4 regions of the Streptosporangium sp. G12 genome follow, and region 1 is predicted to be linked to each of the others. Evidence: riboswitches for the same ligand, from Rfam matches in the RefSeq annotation. Region 1 holds a riboswitch; each other region holds the start of a gene.

Region 1 (5,268 bases):
GAATCCGGCGCGGGATCGCCGAGGATGCCGGAGGCACGACGGGCCGACCATTCGGTGAGTAGTGCGCGAACCCCCGACGGCGGCGGATCCGGCATTGACGCCTCATAGGAGACCCGCGGGCGCCGGTGAGCCCGTTGTGGGCACCGTACGCGAATATTCCGACGAGCGGGGCGAGACTCGGTCATAAGTTCCCCCGCGTTGCTCAGGGCGCGGCAAATGGTTTTGCTCTTCCGTGACCCGGACCCCGAGACCCATACAGGGTCCCTAAGACCCCTCGTTTTCTCGCCTGTACGTGAAAACGGGGCCGGCGGTTCAACCGCCGGCCCCGTTATTCGGAGAACTACTTGATCTTGACGACGACCGTCCCTGCAACCTTGTCGTGCAGTGCCTGCCGCAGGGGCTTGTCCCACAGCAGCCACAACACGTTCACAAGACTGAAGATGTAGATGACGTAGTTCAGGAGCGGCACCCAGCTCAGGAACTGCGGACCGTAGAGCACGCCGGCGCGCTTCAGCGCGACGTCGGAGCTGAGCCCGCCGGGCGGCAGTGCGCTGCCGACCGGCACCACCTTGATGCCCATGACCATCTTGCCGACGGTCTGCCCACCCCTGCTGATCATGAAGAACTCGTAGGCGAAGTAGATCCCCGCGGTGACCAGCGAGATGAGGAGGGTCGAGAGGAACAGGCCGCTCGCCTCCGTGACCTCGCCCGTCTCGCTGTTGAAACTGGGGAACGTCACGAGCAGGCCGGTCAGCACCGCGCTGATGATGAACGTCGGGATCGCCAGGATGACCCCGTCGACGATCCTCGCCACCAGGCGCTGCCACCACTCGGCGAGCGGGGCGGGGGCCCCGGGAGGACCGCCGTACGGCTGACCGTAGCCCTGCTGCCCGTACGCGGGCTGCTGGTGGCCGTAGCCCTGCTGGCCGTAGTCGGGCTGCTGCCCGTACGCGCCGGTCCCGCCCTGCTGGCCGTACTGCTGCTGCCCGTAGTCGGGCTGCTGGCCGTAACCGGGCTGGGGCTGCTGCTGCCCGTAGTCGGGCTGCTGCCCGTACGCGCCGGTCCCGCCCTGCTGGCCGTACTGCTGCTGCCCGTAGTCGGGCTGCTGGCCGTAACCGGGCTGGGGCTGCTGCTGCCCGTAGTCGGGCTGCTGCCCGTACGCGCCGGTCCCGCCCTGCTGGCCGTACTGCTGCTGCCCGTAGTCGGGCTGCTGGCCGTAACCGGGCTGGGGCTGCTGCTGCCCGTACGCGGGCTGCTGCCCGTACGCACCGGTCCCGCCCTGCTGGCCGTACCCCTGCTGCTGGCCGTAGCCCTGCTGCCCGTAGTCGGGCTGCTGGCCGTAGCCCTGCTGCTGGCCGTACCCCTGCTGCCCGTAGCCCTGCTGGCCGTATCCGGGCTGGCTCTGCCCTGGGCCGGTGTTCGGCTGTGAGGCCTCCGACCGATACCCCACGACTGTCACGTCGGGGTCGAGTTCGCCAGGAACCCGCCCCGCGTTGTGCTGTCCGTAATCCGGCTGTCCCGACGGTGTGCGATCGCGGTCGGGATCATCCTGTGGATACGGCGGCTGTCCGGTGCTCACCGCGTCACCTCACTTAGACTGCGCATGTGGCAAATGTCAGACGCACATGCATGCTGCTGCACAAGGTATCGACATAGGTATCAACAGTCACCTTTCCGATCAGTCAGCTCCAAAGTCACCAGAGTCGGGCTCACGTGTCAGGTGCAACAGCATCCGGGTGTTTCCCAAGGTGTTGGGCTTGACGTGTTCCAGATCGAGGAACTCCGCCACACCCTCGTCATAGGAGGCGAGAAGTTCGGCGTAGACCTCCGGGGCGACGGGCGTGCCCTGGATTTCCCGGAATCCGTGCCGGGCGAAGAAGTCGACCTCGAAGGTCAGGCAGAAGACCCTGCGCAGGCCCAGCTCGGCGGCCGTGCGAATGAGCGCGGAGACGATCCGGTGGCCGATTCCCATCCCCCTGCGGGTCGGATCGACGGCGACGGTGCGGATCTCGGCCAGATCCTCCCAGAGGACGTGGAGGGCCCCGCAGCCGATCACCTCCCCCTCCCCGTCGGTGGCGACCCAGAACTCCTGGACGTCCTCGTACAGGGTGACGGTGGCCTTCTCCAGCAGGCGCGGGCCGACACCGCCGTAGGTGTCGACGAGCCGCCTGATGGCCCGCACGTCCGGGGTGCGGGCGCGGCGGACCGCGACCTCGGGGACCTCGGGTACCTCGGGGCCCGTCCCCGGCCCGGGCGAACCCCGCTCCGCCCCCGCGGATTCGGCGCGCCGCTCCCCGTCGCCGGAGGCGCGAACGGCCGGCACGGGAGAATGCTCAGCAAGCTGCTCCATGACCGTTCAGCGTACGTCCTCACGTGTCTTCAATTACGGCTCATCCTTAACTCTCAGCTCGCAGGCCGCACATGACCCTTGGCGATCGCTTTACCACTCTCGGTGTTCGGCACCTCTCGTGTGCCACAGCTCACCTTTGGCACGGTCCCGGACCTGGGAAGACCTCCGCCACACCCGCCGCACGGGAGGCAAAGGCAGCGTAATGGCCATGTTGATCATTTCGAGGTGTGATCTTTTCGTGACACCTCAGTTGCGAAACCTCTACTGAATTCGCAGTTCTGGTTGAGCAGGAACCACAGGTGCACTAATCTCCGTGCTCGATGTCAGAGACGTAAAAAGCCTGACCCGCCGAATCCCTCACAGGGGAACCGGGGACCCACCACGTCCTCCGGGGTGAATCCGAGTGCCACCGGCGCACCCGGTAGGGCTGCCTCCGGCCCGAACCCGTCAGCTAACCCGGTAGGCGGCCGAGAGAGGAGCCCGTTGGTGAAGCGCACGCGCGACCGCGGAGGAAAGCACACGGGCCACGAGACCCGCTGCGGAGAACGCGCGCCGCGAGGGCTGCGCCGTCGCATGGCGGTCGTCGGCCTGGCATTCGCCACCCTGACCCTCGGCACCCCGCTGGTGGCGGCCACCGCGGACCCCGAGCCCAGCCTCCAGCAGCTGGCCAAGCAGGCCGAGAAGCTGCACCAGGAGATCGGCGTCCTCGCGGAGCGCTACAACGGCGAGCGGGTCAAGCTCAAGCAGGCCCAGCGGGCCGCCGAGAGCGCCAGGAAGACCCTCGCGTCGAGCGAGTCCGAGCTGGCGGCCCGTCGCACCAAGGCCACCCTGCTGGCACAGAGCACCTACATGTCGGGCGGCCTGAACTCCGGGCTCGCCTTCACGCAGGCCACCGACCCCGACACCTTCCTCGACCAGGCCACCACCAACTACGCGCTCCAGCAGCAGCAGAGCGAGGAGGTCGCCCAGGTGAGCCGGGCGATCGAGGCCGCCGAGCGGGCCCAGGCCAGCGCCAAGGCCAGGACGGCGGAGGTCAAGAAACTTCTGGCGGAGATCGACGGCAACCGGACCAAGATCGAACGGTTGGTCGACCGGGTCGAGAGCGACCTGTTCAGCGAGGTGCGCACCAGGGCCGTCAGCAACAGGGGCGCCCGGGTGAAGACGAACGTGCCCATCGTCGGCAGCGGCAAGGCCGCGGAGGCCACTCGCTGGGCGCTCACCCAGCAGCTGAAGCCGTACGTCTGGGGCGCCGAGGGACCCAACTCCTTCGACTGCTCCGGCCTGGTCATGTGGGCCTACCAGAAGGTCGGCATCAGCCTGCCGCACTACACCGGCGACCAGTGGACCGCGGGCACCCACGTCTCCAGGAAAGAGCTGCGCCCCGGCGACCTGGTCTTCTTCTACAGCGACCTGCACCACGTCGGGATCTACATCGGCGCGGGCCTGATGGTCCACGCCCCCCAGACGGGTGACGTCGTCCACATCACCACGATCGACAACCGGCCCTTCGTCGGAGGCGTCCGCATCGCCGCCTGAACGGGCGTCGACGACCGGGGCCGCGCACGGCCGAACCGGGTCCGGGGCCGCGCACAGGCCGAGCCGGTTCCGGGCCGCACGCGTGTCCGGCCCGACCTGCCGGACACGCGGCGGTGCGTCAGATCAGGCGGCGGCGGGCCGCCCAGGCCACGGCCTCGATCGCCGTGGCGACGCCGATGCGGTCGCAGATGCCCCTGAGCCTGCGCCTGACCGTCCGGCCGCTGATGTCGAGGCGACGCCCCACCCGATCGACCGTGACACCCTTGGCGAGCTCGGCCAGCAGCACGAGGTCGTCGTCGCTGAGACCGATATCGCTCATGCCCAGGGGGCTGTCGCCATGGCGTGAATCCACTTCTGGATATGCCATCAAGAGTCACTCCCCCCACTCTGGAAACCGGGTGCGAGACGCCGGAAATGAATACCGTCCGCCAGGAACGGTAAACGCCTTGTTCAAAGGTCGTCAAGTTCCACTCTTCATAGCGTGCGTCCAGTATTGACATAGCAGGCGCTACGTGAAGTACTCATGATATGTCAGTGCCTTTGCGGCTATGTCATGATCGAGCCCAGGCACGAGCCGGCAGGCATCCCTGGCTGCGGCGACCGAGGTCCTGGCAGAACAAGATTTCGCCGGAACCGCCGCCCCGCCGGGCACCCCGAAGCCGTCGCCCCGGGGATCCGGCCCGTCCGCATTTCTCGGAAAAAATTGATCTCTTCCCGACGGCCATGTCCTCATCACCTTGACGGCACACCACGGATAACGCGGAAATATGAGGGTCAAGAGCGGAGCCTTGCGGCATTCGCGAAGTGCCACGTGGCGACGACGGAACATCCGGGCGATATTGGACCTACTGGAAATGGATTTCTGCACCATACGGAAATGCGTCCGATATTGCGTGGGACCATGGGCCCGACGGCCGTTTCCCACCGGCCGGGTTCTCCCGGGGCCTCGGCCGCCCCCGCAGGGGAACATCCTGATCCGTGAAGCTCCGTGAGGGCGCTCGGCTCCGGCGCCTCGGGGCGCTCGCACGGAAAACGGCCCGGAGACGATCGGGGAACCGCTCCACCGCGACCCGGCCGCGCGGCTCATGCTCCGGCTCGCGTCCACCGGCGCGGGGCGGCCTGGGACGCCGGTCGGCGGAGGGGACGGTGACGGTGCCGCCCGGCGCGGCCGACCAGGCTCTCGGGCGCTCTCCGAGCCCGACGTCCCACGCGATCCCGGCCGGATCCCGCCCCTGTCCCGAGCGGTGACCGGGGCCGCCGTCCGGCCTCGTCCCCGGCGCGCGCACGGCCGGGAACCCGCCGCCCCCGCCCGGGAATCCTCCGTCGCCGCTCGCCGGCGTCAGGAGGCGACACCGCCCCTCGTGGCGGTGGCACCGGGCCGC
Region 2 (5,268 bases), on a different contig from region 1:
CCGGCGGCCACGATCTCCTCGACGGCCTCCTCCGGCTGCCAGGCGAGGATCGCCTTGCCCACGGCGGTGCGGTAGACGGGGTTGCGGCTGCCGATGCGCGAGGCCATGCGCACGTTGGTCTCGTTCTCGACCTTGTCGATGTAGACCACGTCGGGCGGATCGTAGACCACGAGGTGGACGGTCTCCCTGGTCTCCGCCATCAGGCGGTGCGACTCCTCGGCGGCCACCGTCCGCAGGTCGAGGGTGGACAGGTAGGCCTGCCCGAGGTGCAGGGCGCCGCTGCCCAGCCGGTATGCGCCGCTCCTGCGGTCGCGCTCCAGGAGCCTGGCCTCGATGAGCGGGGCGGTCAACCGGAGCACCGTGCTCTTGGACAGGTCGAGCGCCTCGGCGAGCCGGGTGAGCGACAGGCCGTGGCCCGCACCCGCGTGGTCGCGTACGTGCGCGAGGACGGCGAGGGCGCGTCGGAGCGAGGCCGACCGGTTGCGTTCCGGAGCGGGCTCACTCATCGCGGCTTCCCAATGTGATCCGGCAATCGAATACCTGGTCAAGGTAGGCGAGTACCCCGCCCTGCGGCCACTTTGCAGCACAACGTTCTGCACTGCACAACAAACCGCGCCTGGCCGGCCGGACGGACGGTGGAGGACGGGCACCCACCCGGTTCCGTTTCTCCCCACTACCGATAATTTTTGCCTGGACCAGGGCAGAACTGTCCCTCGGGATGGTTGACAGGCCAAAATTGGTCCGTGGTCAGGATCGGATCGGTAGAGATGAGCGATTGTGAGAGTGAGCGACTTCCGCCAGTTCTGGGCCAGCTGTTCGCCGATGGAGCCGACGGAGCCGACGGGAGCGAGGGCGGCGACGGGACCGGCGGGGGCAGGGGCAGGAGGCTCTCGGTGGAGCTGCCGCCGGGGGACGTGGTGTGGCCCGACCCCGGTTACGCCCAGCTCGCCGTCCGTCGCCGTCCGGCGTTCTGGCTCAGCGAGGTGGCGGTCTCCGGCGAGTACTGGGCGCGGCTGAGGGCCCAGCACGAGCGGTCGGGCCTGTGGCCGGTGCTGCTGGAGGACTCCGTCCAGCCCTGGTCGGCCGGCCAGATCGCCCCGGACACGGCCGGTCAGATCGACAACTACCACGCCGCCGCGTTCATGGCCGAGGTGTGGTCCGACTGGATCGCCAAGGCCAACCTCGACCAGCTCGAACTGCTCGAGCCCTTCGGACCCGAGTGCCCCGGCCCGGCCCCCCCGGGCAGGCTCGCCGCAGACCCCGGCGTGGTCGCCGACTGGTACGCCGGGCTGGTGGCCGAGCGCAGGACCCCGCTCGGGCTCGTCGCGGTCGAGCGCGGGGCCGACGCCCTCGCCGTCATGGGCTGGCAGGGCGCCCTCAACCACAACGAGTGGATGGTCCCGCTCGCGGCCGTCGTGCGCAGCTGGGAGGACAGGTTCGGGGTGCGGGTGGTCGGCATGGGTTTCAACACCCTCGACCTCAGCGTCGCCGCGCCCCCGACCACCTCCGAGCACGCCCTGCACGTCGCCGCGGAGCACTGGACGTTCTGTCCCGACAGCATCATCCAGGGGGCGGGGAACCTCATCGACTACGCCGAGCAGATCAAGGGCAGGAACGCCTGGTCGTTCTGGTGGGACTGAGCGGGGCCGGGCGGGACCGGTCGGCCGGGGACGACCCGCGGGGCGGGCTCCCCTTGAGTGAACCTTTACGGAAAGGGATCGGCCGGCCTGGGGAGGGCTCGCGAGGCGGCGTTCCGCCGCGTGGATCTCCGGGCGCGGGGCCCTGGAACGGGGCCCGGGACGGGGTTTCGGGGCTGGACACCGAGATGGGGGAGACATCCGTGCTGGTAGGACGGGTGTTGGCCTGACGGGGCGATCGATGAGGCTTCCTTGAAGCTTGTAGGTAGATCTTCTGGGGTTTTCATGGTGTTTGCTTTGCTTTGTCCGGTTTTGGTGGGTAGTGTCCACAGTCATCGGTAGGCGACCTGCCCTTCACAAGAGGGAGCGGCCGGCCGACGTCGAATCCCGAGGGCCCGCAGGGGCCCCGGAGCCGGGGAACCACTTTTCCGGGGTGAATCCGCCGCGACCACGCGGCGGTAGGGCAACTCCACCGCCCGAACCCGTCAGCTAACCCGGTAGACGAGATGGAGAGGAGATCCCCTCATGGATCACCGCGTTACCACGTCGGTGCAGCCCTTGTCCGTGCCGACCACCTGAACTTTTCCCCCCTTCCGCCGACATCCCCCGTTCCCCCCGGACCTTCTCGCCGCGCCTGATCGCGGCACCTTCCAGATCGTGCTCCGCGTAGCGATTGCCTGAGATTCCGGCTACGCCCCCTTTTCCGACGAGCGCGTCCCCGCCAGTGCACCCCTTCGGTGTGTCGCACGTGGCTGCCCCGTTCCCTCGCGAAAGAGCCTTTTCTCCATGCGCCCCTTCCTTGGTTTGCACAAGAACGGCCTGAGCAAGTTCACCTGGCAGAAGAACAAGCCCCGCGGAAGCCGCCTCGCCGCCGCCGCTCTGGTCGGCGCGAGCGTCCTCGCCGCCACCGGTGTCGCGGTGGCGCTGCCCGCATCCACCTGTTTCGCCGCCACCGCCGACCCCGAGGTCGGGGTGGCGAAGGCCAGCGCCGAGTCCGTCCTCCTCCAGGGCGCGACCACGGCCTCCTACTTCTGGGACGACTCCTCCGGCCGGGCCGGTGACACCGGTCTGCCCGCCAGCGGCCGGCCGATGCAGAAGGGCATGATCGCCAGCCCGAGCTGGCCCCTGCTCACCGAGGGTTACCTCATCTACAAGGGCAAGAAGGCCAAGTTCTTCGTCGGCGACCGCGGCCCCGGTTCCCCCTCGAACCAGGGCATCATGATCGACATCGACGCCAAGACCTTCGCCGACCTGACCGGTGGAACGTTCAACGCCAGCACGCTCGGCGTGGACGGCAACGGCGGGATGGGCCACATCGACATCAAGTACGTGGTCACCAAGTGGGGTGACGGTACGGGGATAAAGAACCACCCCGTCGCGTTCTCCACCGGTGCCTGGAGCCGCAGGGACACCAGCCCGGCCAAGCCTCCGACGGTCGTCTTCGCCAAGGCCCAGGAACTGGGGATAGGCGTGCAGACCCAGCCGGTGAGCGCCGCGGTGCGGCCGTGGACCGGCAAGCCCAAGGTCATGGTCGAGTCCGCCTCCTGGCACGCCCCGGCCGGCGTGGCCGTCGCCGGTGCCCGCGCCGCCGAGATCGGCGCGGGGAAGGGCTGAGCCGGAGCCGCCGCCCTCCGGAGTCCTCCGGGAACGCTCCGAAAGGGCTCCGGGAGGGCTCCGGGAGGACTCCGGGAGGACGCTGAGAGGACTCCGGTGCGGTCCGTGCCTCCCGGGGCGCGGACCGCACCGGAGGATCAGACTTCGAGCTTCTCCTCGATGCCGCGCAGGGTGTGCCGCGCGAGCGCGAGGTTGGCCCGGTTCCGGTCGAGAGCCAGGTAGAGGAACAGCCCTTTGCCGCTCCGGCCGGCGATCGGGCGGATCACGTGGTACTGCGTGCCGAGCGTGATGAGGATGTCCTCGATGCCGTCCTTGAGGCCGAGCGACTCCATGGTCCGCATCTTGGCCTTGACGACCTCGGTGTTACCCGCGGCCGCGATCTGGAGGTCGAGGTCCTTGGACCCGCCGAGCGCGCCCAGCGCCATCCCGCTGTTGTAGTCGACGACGACCGCGCCGACGGCACCGTCGATCGCCATCATCTCCTTGAGCGAGATGTCCATGTTGCCCATTGCTGTCTCCGATCACTGGGGTATCGATGTGCGCGAACCGGCGGCGGCCAGTCTGGCCGCCGTCTTGCGGCCCTCCAGCCGGAGCAGCCCGAGGTTGGTCCCCGGGCGCGCCAGGACTGTGAGGACGATCTTGGGTCCGGCGGCGTAGAACGCCGCGTAGCCGTTGGTGCCGGAGATCAACGTCTCCTCGAAGGTGCCCTTGCCGGCCATGCTCGTCATCCGGCGGCTGAGGGCCAGCACCGCGGAGGAGAGCGCCCCGGTCTGCTCGGTGTCCCTCTCCAGGTCGCTCGCTATCGTCAGACCGTCGACGCTGCACGCGATGCTCCCGTTCACGTCGGGTACGCGTTCTCGCAGCGCCGCCATCTCGCGCCGTATCTCCTCACGCAGTTCCACCGGCATCCTCCTTCCGATCAGCTTCAGCGTCCGCAGCCTTATCGGCATGTGACCGGGCTCAAGTCATCGCCTCCAATGCGTTCCTGAGCCGGATGAGCAGACTGACGTCGGCCGGGTCCCCGTTCGCCCTGGGAAGCCACTGCGACGTCTCCGGAGAACCCGTACCGGCCGCCGGGATCTCCGTGGCACCCCTCGTCCGCCTGGGCAGCGGCGCCGGCGCCTCGGGAGCCCCGGGAGCCCCGGGAGCCCCGGGGGCCTCTGCCGGAGCGGGCTCCGGGAGGCGGAGCAGCCCGGACGAGGCGAGCTGCCGTACGGCGAGCAGTACCGAGTACGCGGGACGGCCCAGCTTGCGCGCCAGGTCGGCCGGGGTCGCCGTGGAGTCGGCGCCGACGAGCACCTCCCACTGGAGCGAGCTCAGCACCACCCGCTGGGCGCTGATGCGCCCCAGCGGGACGACCGGGAGCGTGTCCAGCTCCGCGGACGGCCAGGTCTGTTCCAACTGCGCCTTCCTTCGCTCGCACTCCCGGAGCAGGCCGGTCGCGTCGAAGTACCACTGCGGTCCGAGCCAGTGCCGCTCTCCCCGCCGGAACCTGGGCCGGTGCCCGGTGGCCTGCAGCAGGAAGTACGCGGCGTCGAGCACCGCGCTCAGCACGCAGAACTCCAGTTCCCCCCTGGTGAGCAGGCCCCGCGCGACCAGCTGCTCGCCCCCCGACGGCTGGGGGGTACGCGCGTCCGGTGGCCGGCGGGTGGCGGCCTGCCTGACCTGCCGTACGGCGTGGGCGGATATCCCGCGGCAGGCGCCCAGCAGGTCCTCCAGCCGGGGGGCCGCCGCGCTCTCGGCATAGGTCACGCGACCGTCGGTGAGGTAGATGATCCCCGCCTTGCCGAGTCGCAGGGAGCCGGTGGCGTGGTCGCCGGCGAGCCCGCTGAGGATGTTCTCGACGTTCGGCATGATTTCACGTCGATATCAGACGGCCGGAAAGGGCCTGGAGACGGTGGCGGGCCAGTGCCAGGTTCGAGCGTTCGAGATCGAGCCTGACATAAATGACCAGAGGGCCGTCGAAAAGCGTTTCCAGCGGCCGCAGCAAATGGTGGCCGCCGTCCGTGGTGATGAT
Region 3 (5,268 bases), on a different contig from region 1:
CGCGTTGTAGCCGGTCCAGCGCCAGTCGATCATGGTTGAGATCGCGATCCAGGAGGACCACTTCTCGTTCTGCCAGTTGATCGCGTCGACCCCGAAGAAGCTCAGGAACCAGTTGATCATGCCGTAGTCGCGCCCGTACAGCTGGGTGAAGACCACCGCGACGGCGACGACGGAGGTGATCAGCGGCAGGAGCACGCCGAGGCGGAAGAAGAGCCGTCCCCGGATGCGCTTGTTGAGCGCGTTGGCCAGCAGGAGGGCCAGCACGAGCTGCGGGATCGTCGACATGACGAACATGCCGAGGGTGTTGAAGACCGCGTTCCAGAAGGCCTCGTCAGTGATCAGCTCGATGTAGTTCTCGAGGCCGACGAGGGTCTTGTCCCCGGCGAGCTCCCACTCGTGCAGGGAGACCCAGAGGGTGTAGCCGAGCGGGAAGATGCCGAAGATGGCGAAAAGCAGAAAATAAGGGGATACGAGGAAGTAGGGGGTCGCCCGGAGGTCGAACCGGGCCCACCCATTGCCCCGACTCGGTCCGCGGGGCCCGGCCGGGGAGCCGACGTGCAGTGTCATCGATCAGAGCCTTTCAGCGGGGGCAGGCGACCGGCCCGGCTGCGGGATCGCCGCAGCCGGGCCGATGCGGGTCGGTACGGGGATCAGCCCGCTGCCTTGACGCCGGCCTCGAGGAACTTGGTCCAGGCCTGGTCGTACTTGACCGAGCCCTGGTCCATGCCCTCGAGCACCTTCTCCACCGAGGTCTTGACCTGGGCGTGCTTCTCACCGAGGAAGACGGGCAGGAGGTCCTTGACCGAGTCGCCGAAGATCTTGCCGGTCGGCGCGTCGTTGAAGAACGGGTTCTTCAGGTCGGCGACCGCCGGGTCCTGCTGCGCGGGGAGGGAGCTCGGGAAGGCCGCGGCCTCCTGGAAGGCCATGACGTGGCCCTCCTTGCCGGTGAGGTAGTTCAGGACCTCGGCGGCCTCCTTGGGGTGCTTGCTCTGCTTGGGGATCGCCAGGTAGGAGCCGCCCCAGTTGCCCGCGCCGCCGGGCACGGCCGCGACGTCCCACTTGCCCTTGTTGCTGTCACCGGCCGCGCCGGAGACCACGCCGAGCATCCAGGCCGGGCAGCCCATGGTCGCGAAGGCGCCCTTCTTGATCGCGGCGTTCCACGGCGGGGTGAACGAGGCGAGCTTGGCGGTCAGGCCCGCCTCGCTGAAGCTCTTCACCGTGTCGAAGGAGGTCTTGATGGCCGGGTTGGTCTCGATGATGAGCTGGTTGTTCTTGTCGAAGTAGGCGACGTTGCCGTTCTTCGGCGCCTCCTGCGACAGGATCACGTTGTAGAGCGTGTTGGGGCCGTCGAGGAACTTGGGGTCGGTCTTGCCGGGGTTGGCGGCCTTGAACTTCTCGCCGATCGCCTTGAAGGCGTTCCAGTCCGGCCAGAGCTTGCCGACCTCCTCGCGGTCGGTGGGCAGGCCCGCCTTCTCGAACAGGTCCTTGCGGTAGCACATGGTCATGCCGCCGATGTCCGTGCCCAGGGCGAAGAGCTTGTTGTCGGCGTTGATGCCGTTGTCCCACTTCGCTGCGGGGAAGTCGGCCTTGCGGCTGTCCAGCCCGTACTCGGCCAGGTCGGTGAAGAACTGCGGGCGGGCCTTCATGAGACCCATCGCGCCCTCGTCCAGGGCGATGATGTCGGCGGCGCCGCTGCCCGCCTGCAGGCGCTGGAGCAGCTGCGGGAGGTAGACGTCCTCGAACCGGTCGGTCAGGTTCTGGTACTTGACCTGGATGTTCGGGTGCGCCGCGTTCCACGTCTCCACGGCCTTGTCGTAGCCGAAGTTCTCGCCGCCGCCGAAGGTGTGCACGGTGATGGTCACCGGCTCGGCCGGAGCGGCGGCGGAACCGGTGCCCGCGGCGGGCGCGGACGGCTCGCTGGAACTGCACGAAGTGATGGCCAGGGCGGTGGCCGCCATGACCGCGACGGCGGCCAGCTTGCCGTGCCGCTTGTTGTTCAACATTACGGACCCCTCTCAGGTGGTCGCCCGAATCATTGGGAGGCGACATCGCGGGCCGGTCCCCGACAAACGCGGTCCTCGCGACGAGGTCGTTCCTCAATGTGCTTTGGGAGCGCTCCCACGAAGAGTGGACGATAGGCAACCGAGACGTCAATATGCCGAAACTCAACCGTTACATCCGGTCGTTTTAGGCAGGACTATCGGCATCGAATATGCACAAACACCTCATCAGGGTGATTGGGAGCGCTCCCATCTCACGGGCATACAGTCGGGGCATTTCGTGTCCGTGCGGGGTGGGGGACGCGTAACGCTCCCGGGGGCGGCGCTCGAACGAGCGCCGCCCCCGGGAGCGGGTGGACCGGGCGGCCGTTCACCGGCGGGGGGCCGGGACGCCCGCGCCGCCGGGGGAGGCGGGCGCGGGCGGCGGGCGCGGGGTCAGTCGGAGTAGACGGGGTATCCGTAGCCGACGATCTGGGAGACGGGCCGGACGCGCTGTTCGACGTCGCCGTTGCCGGTGTTGCCCTCGATCGTGGTGATCGTGCCGTCCCCGTTGTCCTTCTTCACGAAGCCGACGTGGTCGATGCCGTCGATGCTCTTGCCGCCGGCCCAGTCGAAGTAGACGACGGCGCCGGGGGTGGGGATGGTGCCCCAGTGCCCGTTGTCCTTGAACCACTTGGCGTGGGCTACGGTGTAGGCGTCCCAGCCCATCGTGGGGCGGATGCCGGCCATCTCGCCGACCCAGGAGACGAACATCGCGCACCAGGGGGCGTTGGCGTAGTCGTACACGGTGTTGCCGCCGTCGCGGGCGAGGGTCTCCTTGGCGCGAGGGCTCGACATGTACCAGGAGTGGAACTTGGTCCCGCCGCCCTCGGCGTTCTCGCGGATGCCGATCTGCTTGGAGGCGATGTCCAGGACCTTCGCCGCGGAGACCTTGGGAAGCCTCTCGGCCACGGTCTGGAGCGGGGTTTTGGCGGCCTTGGACGTCTGCGCCTTGGTGTCGACGGGCGGAGCGTTCACGACGCCGTGGCCGTCGGCCAGGGCGACGCCGGTGGTGCCGGTCGTCAGGGCGATACAGGCGCCCAGGACGGCGCATGCCGCGCGGGGGGTGGAGATGAGGCGATGCTTAGCCATACGGGGGTTCGACTCCTTGCTTCGCTTCCATTCCGCCTACCGGGTTAGCTGACGGGTTCGGGCTGGGAAGTGCCCTACGGCGCACAGGTGCGCTGATTCACCCCAGGAACGTGGTTCCCCGGTTCCGCAGACCTCGCGGATTCGGCGGCCGTGCTCACCGGCGGAAGGTCTCCGTCAGGTGGGACACGGTCGGGCAATGTGACGGCAATGCATAGACCTGGATAGATCTAGGCAATCGCCATGAATAGGACGAAGGTACGCCAGACGGACAGACGATTACAAGTAGGACATATTGCCCTGACTTGGGAATACGTCCGAATCGGATCGGTGTTGCGGGGTGCCGCCCGGCCCGGGAGCGGGGTGAGGCCGCGCCGGCCGCGTCTCCTTCCGGCGGCCGGGGGAACGCCCCGCCGAGGCCGGGATCCCCTGCCCCCACGGCGATCCCGGTTTTCCGGACCCGCCTGCGAGCCGTCGGCCGGGGGGTGCTATGACGTGCGGGCGAACCCCCTGGTCCAAGGTGGCGTGTCCTTATGTTTCCGAACAGGCATTCGATAGTAAAAAGTATTCGGATGGTAGGGGTTCTCCCATGGAAGGTCAGGAGAGGGCGCGCGGGAGCCGGAGGTCCGCGACCCGCGCCTGACGAGGTTTCCGCAGCTCAGAGCGATGGGGCATGGGTGCGATCCGGCCGTCGGCGGGCCTGGCCGCCCGAAGGGTAAAGAAACGTGCGCTCGGAGGGGCCCGACGCCCGCGAAGGTAAAGATAAGAGGTAAAGGAACACGCTTTCCAGGAGGCCTCGCCGTCCGCGGAGGTAAAGGCGTGCGGGACGGGGGAGCGCGTTCCCGGGAGGTGCGGGCCGCCCGCCGGGGTCAGGTCGCCGAGCCGGACCACGCGCGAAACAGCGGAAGCAGGAAGCGGTCGACCGTCTCCTCGACGAACTCCCGGTCCAGCGGCTTTCCGGTGAAGAACAGCCGGTACCACACCAGCGCCTCGGTGACCTTCCTGAGCTCGACCGCGTCCACCGGCCCCGGGAGCTCGCCGCGCTCCCTGGCGCGGTCGAGCAGCGGGGTGGTGCCCGTGATGTCGGCACGGGGCACGTTGTCGCGCAGGGCGGCGGCCAGGTCGGGGGAGGTGAGGAGCGCGGGGAACAAGCCGAAGATCATCGCGTGCTTCCGCTCCAGGATCCGGCAGAACCCGTCCACGACCTCGATCAGATCCCCGCGCATCGTCCCGGTGTCGGGCGGCGGCGCGACCTCGATCTCAAGGTGGTTGCAGATCAGGTCCACGACCAGCGCCTCCTTGTCCTGCCAGCGACGGTAGATCGTGGCCTTGCTGGCGCTGGCCCGCCTGGCGATCTGGTCGACGGACATCCGGTCGTATCCGACCTCGGACAGCAGGTCCAGAGTCGCGTCGAGGATCGCCCGTTCCCGCGCGGGATCGAGACGCAAGGTGCCTCCGATGGTTCACGAGTGCTGCCTGATCTCCCAGAAGCGTACGCCGGTCAGCTCCTCCGACCTCTCCCAGAGCCTGGCCGCCACCACCGCGTCCAGCGCCTTCGGCGAGGGGCGCAGCACCTTCGGCCCCGGCCCGACGTACTGCCCGCCCCTCGCCTCGGGAGAGGTCGCCGCGTACAGGGACGGCAGGGCGCCCCTGGCGGGCGGCTGCAGCGCCAGGCGCATCAGGGCGCTGAGGGGGCGGGTGAGGGCACCCAGCTTCATGATGCCGGTGGCCGTCATGCCCGGGTGGGTCGCCAGGCTCAGCAGGGCGGCCCCCGAGGCGTCGGCGCGGCGCTGCAGCTCCAGGGCGAACAGCAGGTTGGCCAGCTTGGAACGGCCGTAGGCGGAGAACCTGCCGTACCGGCGCTCGAGAGCCAGGTCGTCGAAGTCGATCGCGCCGACGGAGTGGGCGTCGCTGGAGACCGTGACCACCCGGGCGGCGGGGGCGGCCAGCAGGCGTGGCATGAGCAGCCCGGTCAGCGCGAAGTGCCCCAGGTGGTTGACGCCGAACTGGGTCTCGAAACCGTCGGCGGTGGTCCGCCGGGGCATCGGACCCACCCCGGCGTTGTTGACCAGCAGGTCGAGCGGCCCGTCGACCGTCTCGGCGAACGCGCGCACCGAGCCGAGGTCGGCCAGGTCGAGTG
Region 4 (5,268 bases), on a different contig from region 1:
ACGAGCGGGTCACCTCGATCATGCTCCCCATCGCCGACGGGCTCACCATGATTCGAAAGCACTGACGAGAACTTTCCCGGATCGCGGGCGCGCGGGAATCTTTTCGATTACTTTAAGCGACGCGACAAACACGTTGCGCCCACCCGCGTGGAGGGAAGGATGACCGCATGGCCAAGACCCTGGACCGTCGTGAGGCGAAGCCCATGTCCACCAACCACCAGGAGCTCGAACGGCACTACCAGAAGACCTGCGATCAGTGGCCCGACCGCAAGGTCGAGCTCATCAACGGCCGGATCGTGGTGAGGGAGTTGCCTACCCTCAACCACGCCAAGATCATCCTGCAGCTGCTGATCCAGCTCATCCCGTTCGCAACGGAACAGGGCTGGCATCCCGTATACGACGTCAAGCTCTTCCTGGGCGTCCAGAAAGATCGCTATCGGCCCGATCTCCTCGTCGTGCCGAAATTCCCCCGCATGTGGGACGACGAGAACGTCTATGCCGAAGAAACGCTGCTCGTCGTGGAGGTGGTCTCCCCCAGCAGCCGGGACGACGACCACGTCACCAAGCCCGAGAACTGTGCGATCGCGTGCGTCCCGCTCTATCTGGTGATCGACGCCACCCAAAATCTCGCCCGGCTGCTCAGCCACCCCGGGGAAAGGGGCTACCAGCAGCAACACCAGGTGATCCTCGGAGAGCCCCTTGAGCTCCCCGCGCCCTGGAATCTCACGATCGACACCGGCAAGCTGATCGAGGGATAGATCCGCCCGCCAGGAGGCCGGGCCGGGTGGGAGACCGGGCCTCCCGCGCGGGGACCGGTGGACACTTCTGCCGGCCGGTCCCCGCGGATCTCCTTCGGGCGGGACTAGCAGATCTTGTGGACCCAGCTGTGCGGGTCGGGACGGGATCCGTACTGGATGCCCACGAGTTCCTCGCGGATCTTCGAGGTGACGGGCCCCTGGGTGCCGTCACCGATCGTCCAGGCGCGGTCGGCGCCCTTGACCGAGCCGACCGGGGTGACCACCGCGGCGGTGCCGCAGGCGAAGACCTCGGTGAGCTCGCCCGTCTCGCAGCCCCGCTGCCACTCCTCGACCGACAGGCGCCCCTCCTCGGCGTGGAGGCCGAGGTCGGAGGCGAAGGAGAGGATCGAGTCGCGGGTGATGCCGGGCAGGAGCGTGCCGGTGAGCGCCGGGGTCAGCAGGCGGTCGCCGTAGACGAAGAACAGGTTCATCCCGCCCATCTCCTCGACGTAGCGGTGCTCGCCCGCGTCGAGCCAGACCACCTGGTCGCAGCCCTGCTCGACGGCCTGGCGCTGGGCCACGAAGGCCGCCGCGTAGTTTCCGCCGCACTTGGCGAAGCCGGTCCCGCCGGGGGCCGCGCGGGTGTACTCGGTGGAGAGCCAGACGGTGACGGCCTTGCCCCCGCCGAAGTAGGCCGCCGCCGGGGAGGCGATGACCATGTACTTGTAGGTCCTGGACGGGTAGTTGACTCCGAGCGCCGGCTGCGTCGCGATCATGAAAGGACGCAGGTAGAGGCTGTGTCCCGGCGTGGTCGGCACCCACTCGCGGTCGGTCTGCACGAGCAGCTCCAGCGACTCGACGAACGTCTCCTCGGGCAGCTCGGGCATGGCCATCCGCGCCGCGGAGGTGTTGAAGCGCGCGGCGTTGGCCTCGGGCCGGAAGGTCACGATCGTGCCGTTCTCCTGGCGGTAGGCCTTGAGCCCCTCGAAAAGCTCCTGCGCGTAGTGGAAGACCGACGTCGCGGGGTCGAGGGTGAGCGGGCCGTACGGCATGAGCCTGGCGTCGTGCCAGCCCCGTCCCTCGGTGTAGTCGATCGAGATCATGTGGTCGGTGAAGACCTGACCGAACCCCGGGCTCGCCAGTACCTGCTCGCGCTCTGCCGCGGTGCGAGCGTGGTCGGAGAGCTGCACGTCGAAGCTGAGCTTCTGAGCGGTGGTCATCGCACGGATCCTTCTCTTGGTGTCTGGCTTACCCTTGGGTCCATTCTGCGTCGGACCGGGTAACGGGAAACTACTCCATCTATGCCGAAAACCGGCAGTGCTGGAGAAACAAAAACGCACCTGGCGGCTCGGGTGAGCCGCCAGGCGCGTCGGGGTCGAGGAGGGCGGCTTCCTCAGCCGGCTACTCGGGCGGTGATGTCGTCGCCGATCTCGTGGGTGGTCCGGCCGGCCCGGCCGGCCGGCCGCTCGGCCAGGTCGTCGGCGACGGCCCGCTCGACCCTGGCGGCCTCGGCGGCCATGCCCAGGTGGTCGAGGAGCATGGCGACCGACAGGATCGTGGCGGTCGGGTCGGCCTTGCCCTGGCCCGCGATGTCGGGGGCGCTGCCGTGGACCGGCTCGAACATGCTCGGCGCGGTGCGGTCGGGGTTGACGTTGCCGCTGGCCGCCAGGCCGATGCCACCGGCGATCGCCGCGCCGATGTCGGTGAGGATGTCGCCGAAGAGGTTGTCGGTGACGATCACGTCGAAGCGCTCCGGCTGGCTGACGAAGAACATCGAGGCCGCGTCGACGTGACAGTAGTCGGTCTGGACGTCGGGATACTCCAGGCCGACACGGTCGAAGGTGCGGGCCCAGAGGTCGCCGGCGTAGGTGAGCACGTTGGTCTTGTGGACCAGCGTCAGCTTCCTGCGGGGGCGGCCCAGCGCCTTGTCGAAGGCGTAGCGCACGACGCGCTCGACGCCGTGGGCGGTGTTCAGCGACTCCTGGGTGGCGATCTCGTGCGGCGTGCCCCGGCGCATGACGCCGCCCGCACCGGCGTACGGGCCCTCGGTGCCCTCGCGGACGACGACCATGTCGATGTCCTCGGGACGGGCCTTGCCCAGCGGCGTCTCGACGCCGGGGAAGAGCTTGACCGGGCGGAGGTTCACGTAGTGGTCGAGCTGGAAGCGGAGCTTGAGCAGCAGGTCGCGCTCCAGGACGCCCGGGGGCACGCTGGGGTCGCCGACCGCGCCGAGCAGGATCGCGTCGTATCCGCGCAGTTCGTCGAGGACCGGATCGGGCAGGGTCTCGCCGGTCTCGTGGTAGCGCTTGGCACCGAGGTCGTAGGTGGTGGTCTCCACCTTCGTGCCGACCGCTTCGAGGACCTTCAGCCCCTCGGTGACGACCTCGACTCCGATTCCGTCCCCGGGGATGACCGCCAGGCGAATGTTACGCGAATCCATGCAGGCACCTTACCGGTCCGTCTCGGTGATCGAACACCGGTCTCATCCTCCGGACACATCCGCCCGACGAGGCCTCTGATCGTTTTGTCCATCTTTGCTTGGTATTGACCGTTTCGAGAGGTTTCGTTATGGTCCTCCCATTCACGTCAATGCCTAATCCGTACGGGCCATCCCCTTACCGGGCCCGCACGGAGCCGGGGAACCACTCTTTACGGGATCTACCGGACCCCGGGCACCCCGCTCCTCCCCCGGAGCGCGTTCCCGGCCGTCATCAGGTGGATTCCTTGGGGCGAATCAGCGCGTTCTCGCGCCGTAGGGCGGCCTCCACGCCCGAGCCCGACAGCTCACCCGGCCGGCCTTATGGAAGGAATCACCCTGTCCGGCACAGTTCTCCCCCGTGTCCTGTCCATCTCCGCCTCCATGATCGTCGCCGGCGCCGCGGTGTGCGCGACCTCGACCGCCGCCCTGGCCGCATCACCGCCCCCCGCCCCCGGGCCCGCCGCGCTCAACACCCCCGCGCTGAAGGACGCGCTGAAGGCCACGGCCGTCAAGCCCGCCTGGCAGAAAGCCGTGAAGTGGGCCATGTCCAAGCGCGGAACGCCCTACGTCTGGGGCGGCACCGGCAACGGCGGCTTCGACTGCTCCGGCCTGGTGCTCCGCGCCTACGGCGCAGCCGGGATCAAGCTCCCCCGCGTCACCAACGACCAGTACGCCGCCTTCTCCAAAAAGATCACCTGGGAGAATCTCAAGCCCGGTGACCTGGCCTTCTTCAGTGGCCTCGGCCACGTCGGCATGATCACAAAGCCCGGCTACATGGTTCACGCCCCGCGGACCGGCGACGTGGTCAAGGAGGAGAAACTCGACTCCTGGCGTCGCGAATCCTTCGTCGGCGCGGTGCGTCCCGACCCGCAGGGGGTTCAGCTGGCCAAGCGGGTCGAGCTCGCGACCGAAGCCGTGACCGACGGATGAGACACGCCGGCGGATCACCGCTGGGAGGCCGTGGAGACCCCGGCGGTGGAGAGAACGGGTTCAGCGGGTGGGAGCACCGCCGTTGTCCCTGCGGTCCAGAGCGGTCTGGAGCGCGTCGATGGCCTCGTCCTCGGTCTCCTCGGGACGGTTCCAGGGATACATGTCGTACATGGCGAATCTCGTCTCGGTCGCATGCCGGCAAGGAAGGTGGTCGAGACTCCGGTCGGGACTCCGACCAGGCCTGATGTCGCGGGTCCGGATCACGGACCGGCGGCGGGGGCTTGGGGCCGGCATGCGCCACGACACCGCGGCGAGTCGCCGGCCTGCCCCTGTCAGGCCTCGCCGCGGCAGGTAGGAATTACGAGAACCTGGCGCATTTGACTCCAGGTTACCCGTCCGCGGGAAAACCGTCTCGCCCGGCGTACGCACTTCTCACATGCTGAGACGAGACGTGGCCGCCGCCCCGGTCCCCGGGGCGGCGGCCACGTCGGCGGTACGGCTAGTCGGCCAGGTCGACCGAGCGACCGCTGTCGGCGCCGATCTCCGAACCGATCTGGTCGATCACCTCGGCCGGGATGGCGGTGTCGACGGTGAGCGCGATGAGCGCCTTGCCGCCCTTGGCGTCACGGGCCACCTGCATCGAGGCGATGTTGATCGAGTGGTCGCCGAGAATGCGGCCGACCACGCCGACGATGCCGGGGCGGTCGGTGTAGGTGAAGAACGACAGGTGGTCGGTCGGCTCGATCTCCATCTGGTAGCCGTTGACCTCGACGATCTTCGTGATCTGCCTCGGCCCGGCCAGGGTGCCGGAGACCGAGACCGCGCGGCCGTCGGCGAGGACGCCCCGGACCGTCACGACGTTGCGCCAGTCGGGGCTGTCGGAGCTGGTGATCAGCTCGACCGACACGCCGCGGTCCTTGGCCAGCAGGGGGGCGTTGACGTAGGTGACCGAGTCCTCGACCACGTCGGTGAAGACGCCCTTGAGCGCGGCCAGCTCCAGTACCCGGACGTCGTGGGAGGCGATCTCACCGCGCACCTCGACGTCGAGCTTGGTGGCGACCTCGCCCGCGAGGGCGGTGAACACCCGGCCGAGCTTCTCGGCCAGCGGCAGGCCCGGCTTGA

The links. A riboswitch is a leader RNA that binds a small molecule or an ion and turns the genes downstream of it on or off. The one in region 1 is predicted to bind cyclic di-AMP.
Region 2: it holds a riboswitch for cyclic di-AMP, as region 1 does, so the genes downstream of both, ACVCAG_RS20690 (hypothetical protein) here and ACVCAG_RS25410 (NlpC/P60 family protein) in region 1, are expected to answer to the same signal.
Region 3: it holds a riboswitch for cyclic di-AMP, as region 1 does, so the genes downstream of both, ACVCAG_RS28480 (CHAP domain-containing protein) here and ACVCAG_RS25410 (NlpC/P60 family protein) in region 1, are expected to answer to the same signal.
Region 4: it holds a riboswitch for cyclic di-AMP, as region 1 does, so the genes downstream of both, ACVCAG_RS04055 (C40 family peptidase) here and ACVCAG_RS25410 (NlpC/P60 family protein) in region 1, are expected to answer to the same signal.

What each region holds. Positions count from the first base shown of each region.
Region 1 is NZ_JBRIQO010000017.1:81,448-86,715, forward strand. Features, by position in the region: gene ACVCAG_RS25400 (RDD family protein) at 341-1,450, opposite strand; gene ACVCAG_RS25405 (amino-acid N-acetyltransferase) at 1,679-2,323, opposite strand; cyclic di-AMP (ydaO/yuaA leader) riboswitch at 2,687-2,831, shown strand; gene ACVCAG_RS25410 (NlpC/P60 family protein) at 2,837-3,886, shown strand; gene ACVCAG_RS25415 (LuxR C-terminal-related transcriptional regulator) at 4,005-4,205, opposite strand.
Region 2 is NZ_JBRIQO010000013.1:84,276-89,543, reverse strand. Features, by position in the region: gene ACVCAG_RS20700 (IclR family transcriptional regulator domain-containing protein) at 1-506, opposite strand, end outside; gene ACVCAG_RS20695 (DUF4253 domain-containing protein) at 768-1,640, shown strand; cyclic di-AMP (ydaO/yuaA leader) riboswitch at 2,006-2,156, shown strand; gene ACVCAG_RS20690 (hypothetical protein) at 2,424-3,251, shown strand; gene ACVCAG_RS20685 (hypothetical protein) at 3,389-3,760, opposite strand; gene ACVCAG_RS20680 (roadblock/LC7 domain-containing protein) at 3,773-4,159, opposite strand; gene ACVCAG_RS20675 (hypothetical protein) at 4,212-5,105, opposite strand; gene ACVCAG_RS20670 (roadblock/LC7 domain-containing protein) at 5,110-5,268, opposite strand, start outside.
Region 3 is NZ_JBRIQO010000020.1:61,095-66,362, reverse strand. Features, by position in the region: gene ACVCAG_RS28490 (ABC transporter permease subunit) at 1-567, opposite strand, end outside; gene ACVCAG_RS28485 (extracellular solute-binding protein) at 651-2,003, opposite strand; gene ACVCAG_RS28480 (CHAP domain-containing protein) at 2,436-3,131, opposite strand; cyclic di-AMP (ydaO/yuaA leader) riboswitch at 3,150-3,288, opposite strand; gene ACVCAG_RS28475 (TetR/AcrR family transcriptional regulator C-terminal ligand-binding domain-containing protein) at 3,998-4,576, opposite strand; gene ACVCAG_RS28470 (oxidoreductase) at 4,592-5,268, opposite strand, start outside.
Region 4 is NZ_JBRIQO010000002.1:200,018-205,285, reverse strand. Features, by position in the region: gene ACVCAG_RS04075 (class I SAM-dependent methyltransferase) at 1-65, shown strand, start outside; gene ACVCAG_RS04070 (Uma2 family endonuclease) at 168-758, shown strand; gene ACVCAG_RS04065 (branched-chain amino acid aminotransferase) at 863-1,957, opposite strand; gene ACVCAG_RS04060 (3-isopropylmalate dehydrogenase) at 2,131-3,177, opposite strand; cyclic di-AMP (ydaO/yuaA leader) riboswitch at 3,318-3,550, shown strand; gene ACVCAG_RS04055 (C40 family peptidase) at 3,598-4,146, shown strand; gene serA (phosphoglycerate dehydrogenase) at 4,646-5,268, opposite strand, start outside.